DNA from 3 places in the Nonomuraea sp. C10 genome. Region 1 is predicted to be linked to each of the others. Evidence: predicted binding sites of a transcription regulator. Region 1 holds the regulator's gene; each other region holds the start of a gene.
What was found. Region 1 encodes LexA, which represses DNA repair genes until DNA is damaged. Its sites were predicted from a motif close to TCGAACANNTGTTCGA; they were not measured.

Region 1 (3,272 bases):
CGGCCCACGCTCTCCCCCTCGAACGGACCCGCCGTTCACGACCTGACCGGGTCCAGGCGCACACTCTTCCGTACGGACGGACCCGCCATTGACGACGCCTCCCGGCGCACGCTCGCCCGCCGCCTGGCGCCCGCCGTTGACGATCTGACCGGCTCCGGGCGCTCGTTCTCCCTCTCGGACGGACCCGCCGTTGACGGCCTGGCCGGCTCCGGGGGCGCGCTCTCCCCCTCGGACGGGTCCACCGTCGCTTCGCCCCCACCTGCCAGGGCCGGCGTCCGAGTCGGGGCGGGCTGGGGGGACGAGGTACAGGTGGGGGCGCTTGCCGTCGGCGGCCCATCGCGATCGAGGGCCCGCTCCGCCGTCGTTATTCCGCCTGGGCGCTTCGGGGCGAGGGTGGCGTCCCTGAGGGCTCCCCTCCTGGGTGGCGTCGACGATGAGGGTGAGGCGCTTGCCGTGGTCGCCGGTCGGATCCGCCATCAGAGCATCCCGTGGATGCGCGCTGCGCGGTGGCTCCGTCTGGTCGTTCGCATGATGGACCTCCCGCCGTCGTGGCCCCCGGAAACGGCCGTAGAAAGATCGGCAAATCGAACACGGTGTCGATCGAACTCCCGTACGATGTTCTACACCACACTGCCGACATTTTCGAGGAAGACTCGAACAACTGTTTGAAGATGATCTTCAACAGAGATACGGTCGCTGTGTGCGACATCAGGACCACGGACCGGGAGCCTCGCCCGCGGGGCGGGTTGCCGGGCGAGGAGGAGAGGCATGAGCGAGCGGGATGACGCCAATGGGGTCAGTGACCTCGCGGTGCGAAGGCGTGACTCACTGGGGCTGACCCCCAGGCAACGCAAGATCCTCGAGGTGATCCGCGACTCGGTGCAGCAGCGCGGCTATCCGCCGTCCATGCGCGAGATCGGCGAGGCCGTCCAGTTGACCAGCACGTCCAGCGTGTCGCACCAGTTGACGGCTTTGCAGCGCAAGGGCTATCTGCGGCGAGACCCCCACCGCCCGCGCGCGCTGGAGGTGCGGCTGCCGGGTGAGCCGGTGCTGTGGGTCGACCCCGACACCGCCACCGACGACGCCCCCGTCAACAGGCCCACCGCCGCCTACGTCCCGCTGGTCGGCCGCATCGCCGCCGGTGGCCCGATTCTGGCCGAGGAGAGCGTCGAGGACGTCTTCGCGCTTCCCAAGCAGCTGGTCGGCGAGGGCACGCTCTTCCTCCTGCAGGTCACCGGTGACTCGATGATCGACGCCGCGATCGCCGACGGCGACTGGGTCGTGGTCCGGCAGCAGCCGGTCGCCGAGAGCGGCGACATCGTGGCCGCGATGATCGAGGGCGAGGCGACGGTCAAGACCTTCAAGCGCAAGGACGGCCACGTCTGGCTGGTGCCGCACAACGACAACTACGAGCCCATCCCCGGCGACGAGGCCAGCGTCCTGGGCAAGGTCGTGGCGGTCCTGCGCCGCCTCTGACCCCTCGCCGTGTGAGACGCGGTGCGGCCGTCCCGCACCGCGCTCCTCACCGGCTCTCGCCCACCAGCCCGCCGATGGCCGCCGTCCTCCTCTCCACGCGCGTCCTGTCCGGCGGGCGCCTCTCCGGCTGCCCGGGTTCCATGGTTCCGTCGCACACGGCGCGTCTCCGGGCAAGTGCACCTACCTCCACCCTTGTCCGGTAACCAGCCGCATTCCGGCGGTTGATCGCAGTCCATAATCTCGGCGGCATGGAGAAGATCGAGACGAGGCCGAGTGCCGGGCGGCGGCTGGCCGGGGCCGGCCTGTGGGTGCTCCAGGTGGTCATGGCGGGCATGCTGCTGATGGCGGCGATGGGCAAGTTCACCGGGGCTGAGCCGTCGGTGTCCACGTTCGAGGCGATCGGATGGGGCGACTGGTTCCGCTACCTGGTCGCGGTGCTGGAGGTCGCGATGGCGGTGTGCCTGCTGGCGCCCCCGGTGGCCGGAGCGGCCGCGCTGGCGGGCGCCGGGCTGATGGCCGGTGCGGTGCTGACCGAGGCGTTCGTGAGCGGCGGGCCTGTGGCGCTGCCGCTGGTCCTGCTCGTGGTGAGCGGGCTGATCGCGTGGGGGCGGCGTGATCGTACGGACCGGCTGTGGCGGTCGCTGGCCGGCGGCTGATCCGTACGAAGGCCGACATTCCTAGAATGTCTGGGTGAGCGACACATTCGTGGGCGAAGCGTTCAAAGCACGCAACGACGGGCTCAAGTGGGCGAAGGCCGACCCGGGGGTCATCCCCGCGTGGGTGGCCGACATGGACCTGCCGTCCGCTCCCGAGGTGGTCGAGGCGCTGCGCCGCCGGGCGGAAGGCGACCTCGGCTATCCCTCGTGGCTCGACAGCCCCCAGAGCGGGCCGCTCGCCGAGGCGTTCGCGGAGCGGATGGCCGCCCGATACGGGTGGGAGCCCGATCCGGGCCTGGTCCGCTCCTACTCCGACATCAACCAGGCCCTGCAGGTGCTGCTGCACGTGTGGACGGCCCCGGGAGACGGGGTGGCGCTGCACACCCCGGCCTATCACCCGTTCCTCGGCACGCTGGAGACCATGGACCGGCCGCTGCGCCCCATCCGGCTCGTGCCGGACGGCGACTCGTGGCGCGCCGAGATCCCCGACCTGTCCGGGTGCAAGGTGCTGCTGCTGGTCAACCCGCAGAACCCGACCGGCCGCGTCTTCACCAGGGCCGAGCTGGAGGAGCTCGCCGAGCTGGCCGAACGGCACGATCTGCTGGTCATCTCCGACGAGATCCACGCGGACCTGGTGTACGAGCCGAACCGGCACATCCCGTTCGGCACGATCCTGCCTCACCGGACGGTCACCCTGACCTCGGCCACCAAGGCGTTCAACCTGGGCGGGATCCGCTGCTCGGTGGCGCACCTCGGCTCCCCCGGGCTGCGCGGGGCGCTGGACGCCCAGCCGCCGTTCCTCTTCGGCTCGGCGAACGTGTTCGGCGTGGAGGCGACCGTGGCCGCCTGGCGGCACGGTGACGCCTGGCTGGCGGACACGGTCGCGCTGCTCGACCGGAACCGGCGCGCCATCGCCGAACACCTGCCCGAGGGCGTCACGTACCGTGTGCCGGAGGCCACCTACCTGGCGTGGCTCGACTACGGCCGTCCCGGGGTGGCGGAGCAGCTGGAGCGGGAGGCGAAGGTCCTCCTCAGCGACGGCGCCGTGTTCGGGCCGGGCGGCGAGACGTTCGTCCGGCTGAACTTCGCCACCTCCGAGCCCGTTCTCGCCGAGATCCTGCGGAGGATAGCCACCGTGAC
Region 2 (3,272 bases), 3.4 Mb from region 1:
GGCAGGCCTCCTCGACGGGGTTGAAGTAGACGACGGTGAGGGGGCGCGGGCTGCGGTCGGCGGAGGCGATCAGCCGGTCCACGGCGGCGGCGAAGATCCGCCCGCGGAACGGGTTGTTCAGGAACACCACGCTGACGTTGTCCGGGATGTCGTACTCCAGCACGTCCGAGTGCACGAACTCGACGCCGCCGGCACGCAGCCGCAGCCGCGTGCCGGCCAGGTTGGACCGCGCGATCTCCGTCAGCTCGGGCGACAGCTCCACCCCGATCACCCGTCCGAACGGGTAGCGGCTGGCGGCCTCCAGCGCCATCCGGCCCTTGCCCGCGCCGAGATCGAGGAACACGTCGTGCTCGCTCACGTCGCTCACGGGCAGCGCCCGGCGCAGCGTGCCCCAGTGGGCGGGGGAGTAGTAGACCCGTTCCGGGTGATCGAGACCGAACTCGCTCAGGTCGGCGAAATCCGCCGTGTTCACCCCGTACCGGCCGTCGTACACCAGCCGCGCCAGCTTCTGCCGCAGGCCCCGCAGGACGACCGGGCCGCCCACGTGCAGGACGTCTTCGCCCAGCGGCAGTTGCGCCTCCCACGCGAACCCGACGGCGGCGGCCGCCCCGGCGACCAACGCCACGGGCCGCGCCACCCACCCGAACGACCCACCGCCCTCCCGCGTTCCGGCCTCGACGGTCTTCCGTCGTCCGCGACCGCCTTGCGCCTGGCCGAGGCGGTGTTCTGAGGGGCCGGGGAGTCGTTGTGGGAGGAGTGCCGGGGCTGTGCCGGCTCGGCCGCTCATGCGGGCCGGCCTGCGAGTTCGCGGTTCACGCGTGCGGCCACGCGGTGAGCGCGCCAGCCGATCAGGCCCAGTCCGCCTGTGAGCAGCCCGGCCTGCGCCAGGATCGTGGCCACCTGGACACCCTCCGGCAGCCCGACCGCCAGCTCGGCGGCGGCTGACACCACCAGCACCCCTGCCATGGCGGCGGCCAGCATGCGCATCGGGACCTTGGCCCAGGTGTGCGCCGCGTCCCATGCCTCGCGTGAGGCGAGCGTCTCCCGAGTGCGCAACCCGGCCAGGCCGTTGCGGCTGTCGACGGCACCGGATTCGTCATGGAACGGGATGAGGAGGAGCGCCAGGGCGGGAGCGGTGAGGATGGCGTTGATCAGGATGGGCCCCATCCCGCCATCGTAACCATGACCCGCGATCTCGGGAACGCCGCCGGAGCGGGCTCTCTCCGCTCGTGAGACGCTGCCGGAGCGGGCTCTCTCTGCTCGTGAAACGGCGCTGAGTCGGCTCCTCCCGCTCGGAAGCACCACCCCATCCACCCCCGCACACCTGCCTGAACATCCCGCCCTCTCCGTAGTGCGCAAGGCCACGCCATCTCCGTAGTGCAGGTCTCGAAGTTTCCCTTGAGAACGCCCTGTGGCATGTCGTCTCCCCAGAGGCGCTCGTGACAGCGTCGGCACTCCCTGGAGCACGTCGTCTCCCCGGGGACGCTCATAAGAGCGTCAGCTCCCTGAGAGGGGTGTCCTGTGGTGCACCGTCTCCTCAGAGCGCTCATGACGGCCTGGGCTCTCCTGAGAGTGCCCGTGGTATGCCGTCCGCGTCCGGGGGCTGCTCTTGGGGACGGCGGCGGGTCGGAAACCCCGGATTCGTCGGAGGTGCGGGGGTTAAGGAGCGTTCGCAGGTGAGGTGAGGGGCGTTGCAGCCCGCCGGTGACACCGTCATGGTCATCGAACCTGTGTTCGTGGAAGCGGTTGACACCGCGCGTGATCGAAATTATGTTCGACCATGTGACGTGAGGCTCGCGGCTCACGTCGGAAGGACCTGGTCGCGGGCCATGCGCTCCCCCAGCGCGGACCCGCGGTCAGGCTCCGAGGGCGAAGGGCGCGTCCTCGTCGTCGGCGGAGACGAGTGGGCGCGTCCTGGCCGGACGGGGAGAGGGGAAGCTCCTCGTCCGGCCGGCCCGGCGGAAATGTCGGTGGGGTCTGCGATCGTTGACCTCAACGGCGGACACGCCGGGAGTCGCCACGACTCTAGGAGGCGAACGACATGGCACCACGGCCCAGAGAAACGCCCGGGCCCCGGCTATCGCCTGCGGTTCGGGCTCACCTGACGGATTCACGTTCCTGCCTGGCGGAGGCGGCGACGGCTCGCTCCCCGGCATCGCGCTATGTGTCGGCCCACCTGGCCGCCCTGCGCGCCGCCGCGGCGATCCTGGCCGCCCGCCCGCAGCCCACCCAGGGTCGCAGGCGCCGCCTGCGGAGCGCATGGGAGCTGCTTCCCGAGACCGAGCCGTCGCTCGCCGAGTGGGCGGCCTACTTCGCGGCCAGCGCGGCCAAGCGGGCCGCCGCCGAGGCCGGCCTGGTGCGCGGCGTCAGCGCCGCGGACGCCGACGAGCTCCTGGCGGAGGCCGAGACCTTCGTCTGCACGGTCGAGGACATCCTGGGCGTCCCTGCCCAGCCCCAGCTCCCCGTGGACGTGCCCCTGGCGGGTTGACATCCCACCCACCCCCTACGAGCGCCCCGGTCTCCCTGCCGTCCACGCCCTCGCAGGAGGAGACGTAACGGGGCCAGGCGCCGGCCGTTCCGGCGGTCACCGCGCCGGTGGGATGTCCGCCGCTCTTTCCGGCACGTTGCTCGCCTTGCCGAGCCGCAGCCGGTCTGCTGCGGGTCCCGAGCCCGCAGTCCCGCGTCCCGCAGACGCCCGCAGTCTGCGTCCCGCGGACGCCCGTTGAGCTGAAACGCCCCGGTGCCCTGCGCTGCGCACGCGAGCTGCTCGATACACCCGATGGCGGCGAAACCCGCCTCCTCCGCCGTCCGGACGACCCGGCGCATCCCGTAGGGGCGGACGAGGGCGGTCGTAGCGCGCGTGTTGAGGGGGTAGCGCCTGCCGTCTGCCCGCGAGCCGCGCACGTGAGCTGACGCCTGCCGTCTGCCCGCGAGCTGACGCCTGCCGACGCCCGTGAGCCGACGCCCGTGAGGCGTCCCCGCGTCGCGACGCTCGTGGGTCGACGCTTGAGCCCGGGACGGGCAAGCCCGACGAAGACACCCCAGATGGGCGGCTCCTGTCAGGCGCTCGCCGAGGTCAGAGGCGTGTGGTGCCTCATTCTGCTCTGCGCCGGCGTCGAGCCGATGTCGCGGCGAAGCTGTGACGAGGGCGGCCCTGGTTGCCGTGTCGGCTTCGAAAGGGGAGCCGCGCCGCCGGAAGCATCGGCGGTCATGAGCAGGGAGACAGCATGGGAAAGCGCAGAGCCGGGTTCGCCACCGCTGTGGCGGCCACC
Region 3 (3,272 bases), 770 kb from region 1:
CCGTCCTGGCCCTGCACTCGGGCCTCTGGCTCGTCTCCGACCGGCTGAAGCCCACCGACGGCGCGGCACACCGCTACGAGCAGAACTGGCACTTCGGCGCGGAGGCCGGCCCCGCTCTCCGATCCGGATCGAAGGTCGCGACCACGGCCTTCGACGGCACGGGTCCGAACATCAGCGTCCTACCCGCCGACCCGGGCCAGATCAGCGCCTCGCTGCGGGACGGCCACCACGCGCCGTACATGTACCGGGTGGAGAACGCCAAGTACGCGTCGTACGTCAAGACGGCCGAGGGCGGGACGACCTTCGACACCCTCCTGCTGCCCTCCAGAGGAGCGGCGGACCCGGCGGCGGCGGTGGAGCGGCTCCCGGTCAGCGGCACCTCGCCGTACCGGGCGACCGCGCTGAGCCTGGACCTCGGCGCGCGCGGCGACGCGGTCTACTACAAGTCGTGGTCCAGCCAGCCCTCGCGCTCGTTCGGGCCCTACACCTACGACGGGAAGATGTTCTACACGGAGAACGGCGCCACCGGCCGGACCATCGTCATGGTCCACGGCACATCCGTCGAACGTGACGGCCAGACCCTGGTCGAGTCCCCGGCCGAAGTGGCCGACCTCGCCGTGCGCATCAGCGCGGACGGAACCGTCCGCATCGACGGCACGGGCCTGACCGCGAGCACCGACCGGGCGCGAGCCATCGCGATCGACGCATCGCACGCCACCGAAGTGGTCCTCAACGGCACGCAGGTGCCCTTCACCCGCGACGGCGCACTCATCTACGCGGCGGCCGTCGCGTGACGACGGGTTCGGCCGGGCATGCCCTCATGGCGGGCGAGTGGGCCGCGGCCGCGCGGCTCACGCGGGCCGGTGACCCGGGCCGTCAGCGGACGCCGCGGGGGCGGAACTGGATGCTGATGCGCGGGCCCGCCGGGCGGGTGGTCTTGGGGACGGCGTGTTCCCACGTGCGCTGGCAGCTGCCGCCCATCACGATGAGGTCGCCGTGACCCAGGTCGTAGCGGAGTGACGAGCCGCCGCCGCGCGGGCGGAGCAGCAGGGGGCGCGCGTAGCCCACGGACAGGATCGCCACCATCGTGTCGTGGGCGGCGCCGCGGCCGATGGTGTCGCCGTGCCAGGCCACGCTGTCGCGGCCGTCGCGGTAGTAGCACAGGCCGGCCGTGGCGAACGGCTCGCCCAGCTCCTCGCGGTAGTGCTCGTCGAGGACGCGCCTGGCGTCGGCGAGCACCGGGTGCGGCAGCGTCTCGCCCTCGTCGTAGAACTTCAGCAGCCGCGGCACGTCGACGACGCGGTCGTACATCTTGCGCCGCTCGGCCCGCCACGGCACCGACTCGGCCAGCCGCTCGAACAGCTCGTCGGCTCCCGACAGCCAGCCCGGCCGCACGTCGACCCAGGCGCCCCGGTCGAGAGGGACGCGGCGGACCGTCGAGCCGAGCGGCCCCACGGCGAGTTCCTCGTTCAGGCTCAGCAGAGATGCTTGGTAAACAGCCGCCATACCACCGAGTGTAGGTGATCGTTCAAACATGTTTTCGACTGTGCCGGATCCCGCGGGCGGGGCATGAAGGACGAGAAGAATCGCGTGGCGTCGTCCCGGGCCGCAGCGGGGCCGCCACATCCGATCGAGGAGCACGTCATGCTCACCACTGAGTTCCTGCCGGGCAGCCCGTGCTGGGTCGATGTCGGCAGCCCCGACATCGAGGCGACCGCCGGCTTCTACAGCGACCTGTTCGGCTGGCGGTTCCAGCCGGCGATGGAGGGATACGGCTTCTGGCAGGCCGACGGCAAGACGGTCGCCGCGGCCGGGTCGGTGATGGAGGAAGGGGCCGCCGCGTCCTGGATGGTGTACTTCCAGACGCCTGACTGCGACGCCACCGCCAAGGCGGTCGAGCTGGCCGGTGGGCTGGTCCGCGCCCAGCCGTTCGACATCGAGGGGCAGGGGCGGATGGCGCAGTTCACCGACCCCGCGGGGGCGGAGTTCGCGGCCTGGCAGCCGGGTGGCACGCGCGGTCTCGACGTGGTGACCGATCCGGGGTCGTTCGCCTGGGCCGAGCTGTTCGTGCCCGACACCGACGGCATCCGCGGCTTCTACCGGTCGGTGTTCGGCTGGCGGTTCGACGACGTCGACATGGGAGATCTGACCTACCCGGTGGTCTCGCCGGCCGAGGGCGGCGCCGACTCGTCGATGGCGGGGCTGGTGGGGCTGCCGCCGGGTGACCGGGCCCACTGGGTGCCGTTCTTCGAGGTGCCCGACTGCGACGGGGTGGTGGCCAGGTGCCAGGAGCTCGGCGGCACGGTGCGCACGCCGGTGGACGACGTGCCGGGGGTGGGGCGGATCGCCTACCTGTCCGATCCGCACGGGGCGCGGTTCGCGGTGATCACCAGCACGGCCTGAGCGCGCCGGTGTAACGTCTCCTGAGTGTTGACACGTTACATGCTCGGCGCCCTCGCCTCCCGTACCGGCGACGAGATGTCCGGGCCCGCGCTGCTGGTCGCCGGGCTGGCTGTCACCGGGTCGCCGGTGCTGGCGTCGTCGCTGCTGGCGGGGCTGACCGTGTCGGCGGCGGCCGGGGGGCCGCTGCTGGGCGTGGTGCTCGACCGTACCCGCAGGCCGGGGCGGGTGCTCGGGTGGTGCCTGGTGGGTTACGGCGCGGGGCTGCTCGTGGTGCTGGCCGGGCTGGGGCGGCTGCCGGACGCGGCGCTGATCGGGGTGGCGGTGCTGACGGGGTTGCTGGGGCCTTCGCTGAACGGTGGGTGGACGGCGCAGCTGCCGTTGGTCGTCGGGGCCGGGAGGCTGCCGCGGGCGAACGCGCTGGACGCGATGAGCTACAACGTGGCCGCGCTGGCCGGGCCTGCGCTGGTGGGGGTGATCGCGACCGCCGCGGGAGGAGAGGCGGCCGTCGTGGCCGGCGTGGTGCTGCTGGTGGCGGCCCTGCCCGCGGCCCGGGTGCTGCCGGCGCGGGAGGAGAGGCTCGGGAAGCCGGGGGCGGTCCGGGAGGAGCTCGCGGCCGGGTTCCGCGCCATCGCGGGGAACCGGGCGCTTCGGCGGGCGACCGTGACGTCCATGGTGTCGATGGCGGGTCTGGCCATGCTGATCGTGGCCGCGCCGCTGCTGGGCCTGCGGCTCGCGGGCGACGCCGGGTACGGGGCGCTCCTGCTGGCGGTGACGGCGGGAGCGGCCCTGGCGGCCAACGCCGTGATCGCGCGGGCGGGGGTGCGGTGGCGGCCTCTCCGGGCGGGACGGCAAGGCAGTGCCGGGGTCGC

Region 2: a site for LexA is predicted at 1,763-1,778, ahead of FR742_RS22305 (SAV_6107 family HEPN domain-containing protein). Genes of this name have one in related genera too.
Region 3: a site for LexA is predicted at 1,529-1,544, ahead of FR742_RS10120 (alpha-ketoglutarate-dependent dioxygenase AlkB). Genes of this name have one in related genera too.

The regions. Positions count from the first base shown of each region.
Region 1 is NZ_VPFF01000001.1:1,482,854-1,486,125, reverse strand. It holds gene lexA (transcriptional repressor LexA) at 769-1,476, shown strand; gene FR742_RS06740 (DoxX family protein) at 1,725-2,132, shown strand; gene FR742_RS06735 (MalY/PatB family protein) at 2,167-3,272, shown strand, end outside.
Region 2 is NZ_VPFF01000001.1:4,851,408-4,854,679, reverse strand. It holds gene FR742_RS22315 (trans-aconitate 2-methyltransferase) at 1-625, opposite strand, end outside; gene FR742_RS22310 (SdpI family protein) at 784-1,167, opposite strand; gene FR742_RS22305 (SAV_6107 family HEPN domain-containing protein) at 2,042-2,488, shown strand; gene FR742_RS22300 (hypothetical protein) at 3,228-3,272, shown strand, end outside.
Region 3 is NZ_VPFF01000001.1:2,256,925-2,260,196, reverse strand. It holds gene FR742_RS10125 (heparinase II/III family protein) at 1-794, shown strand, start outside; gene FR742_RS10120 (alpha-ketoglutarate-dependent dioxygenase AlkB) at 877-1,506, opposite strand; gene FR742_RS10115 (VOC family protein) at 1,645-2,403, shown strand; gene FR742_RS10110 (MFS transporter) at 2,428-3,272, shown strand, end outside.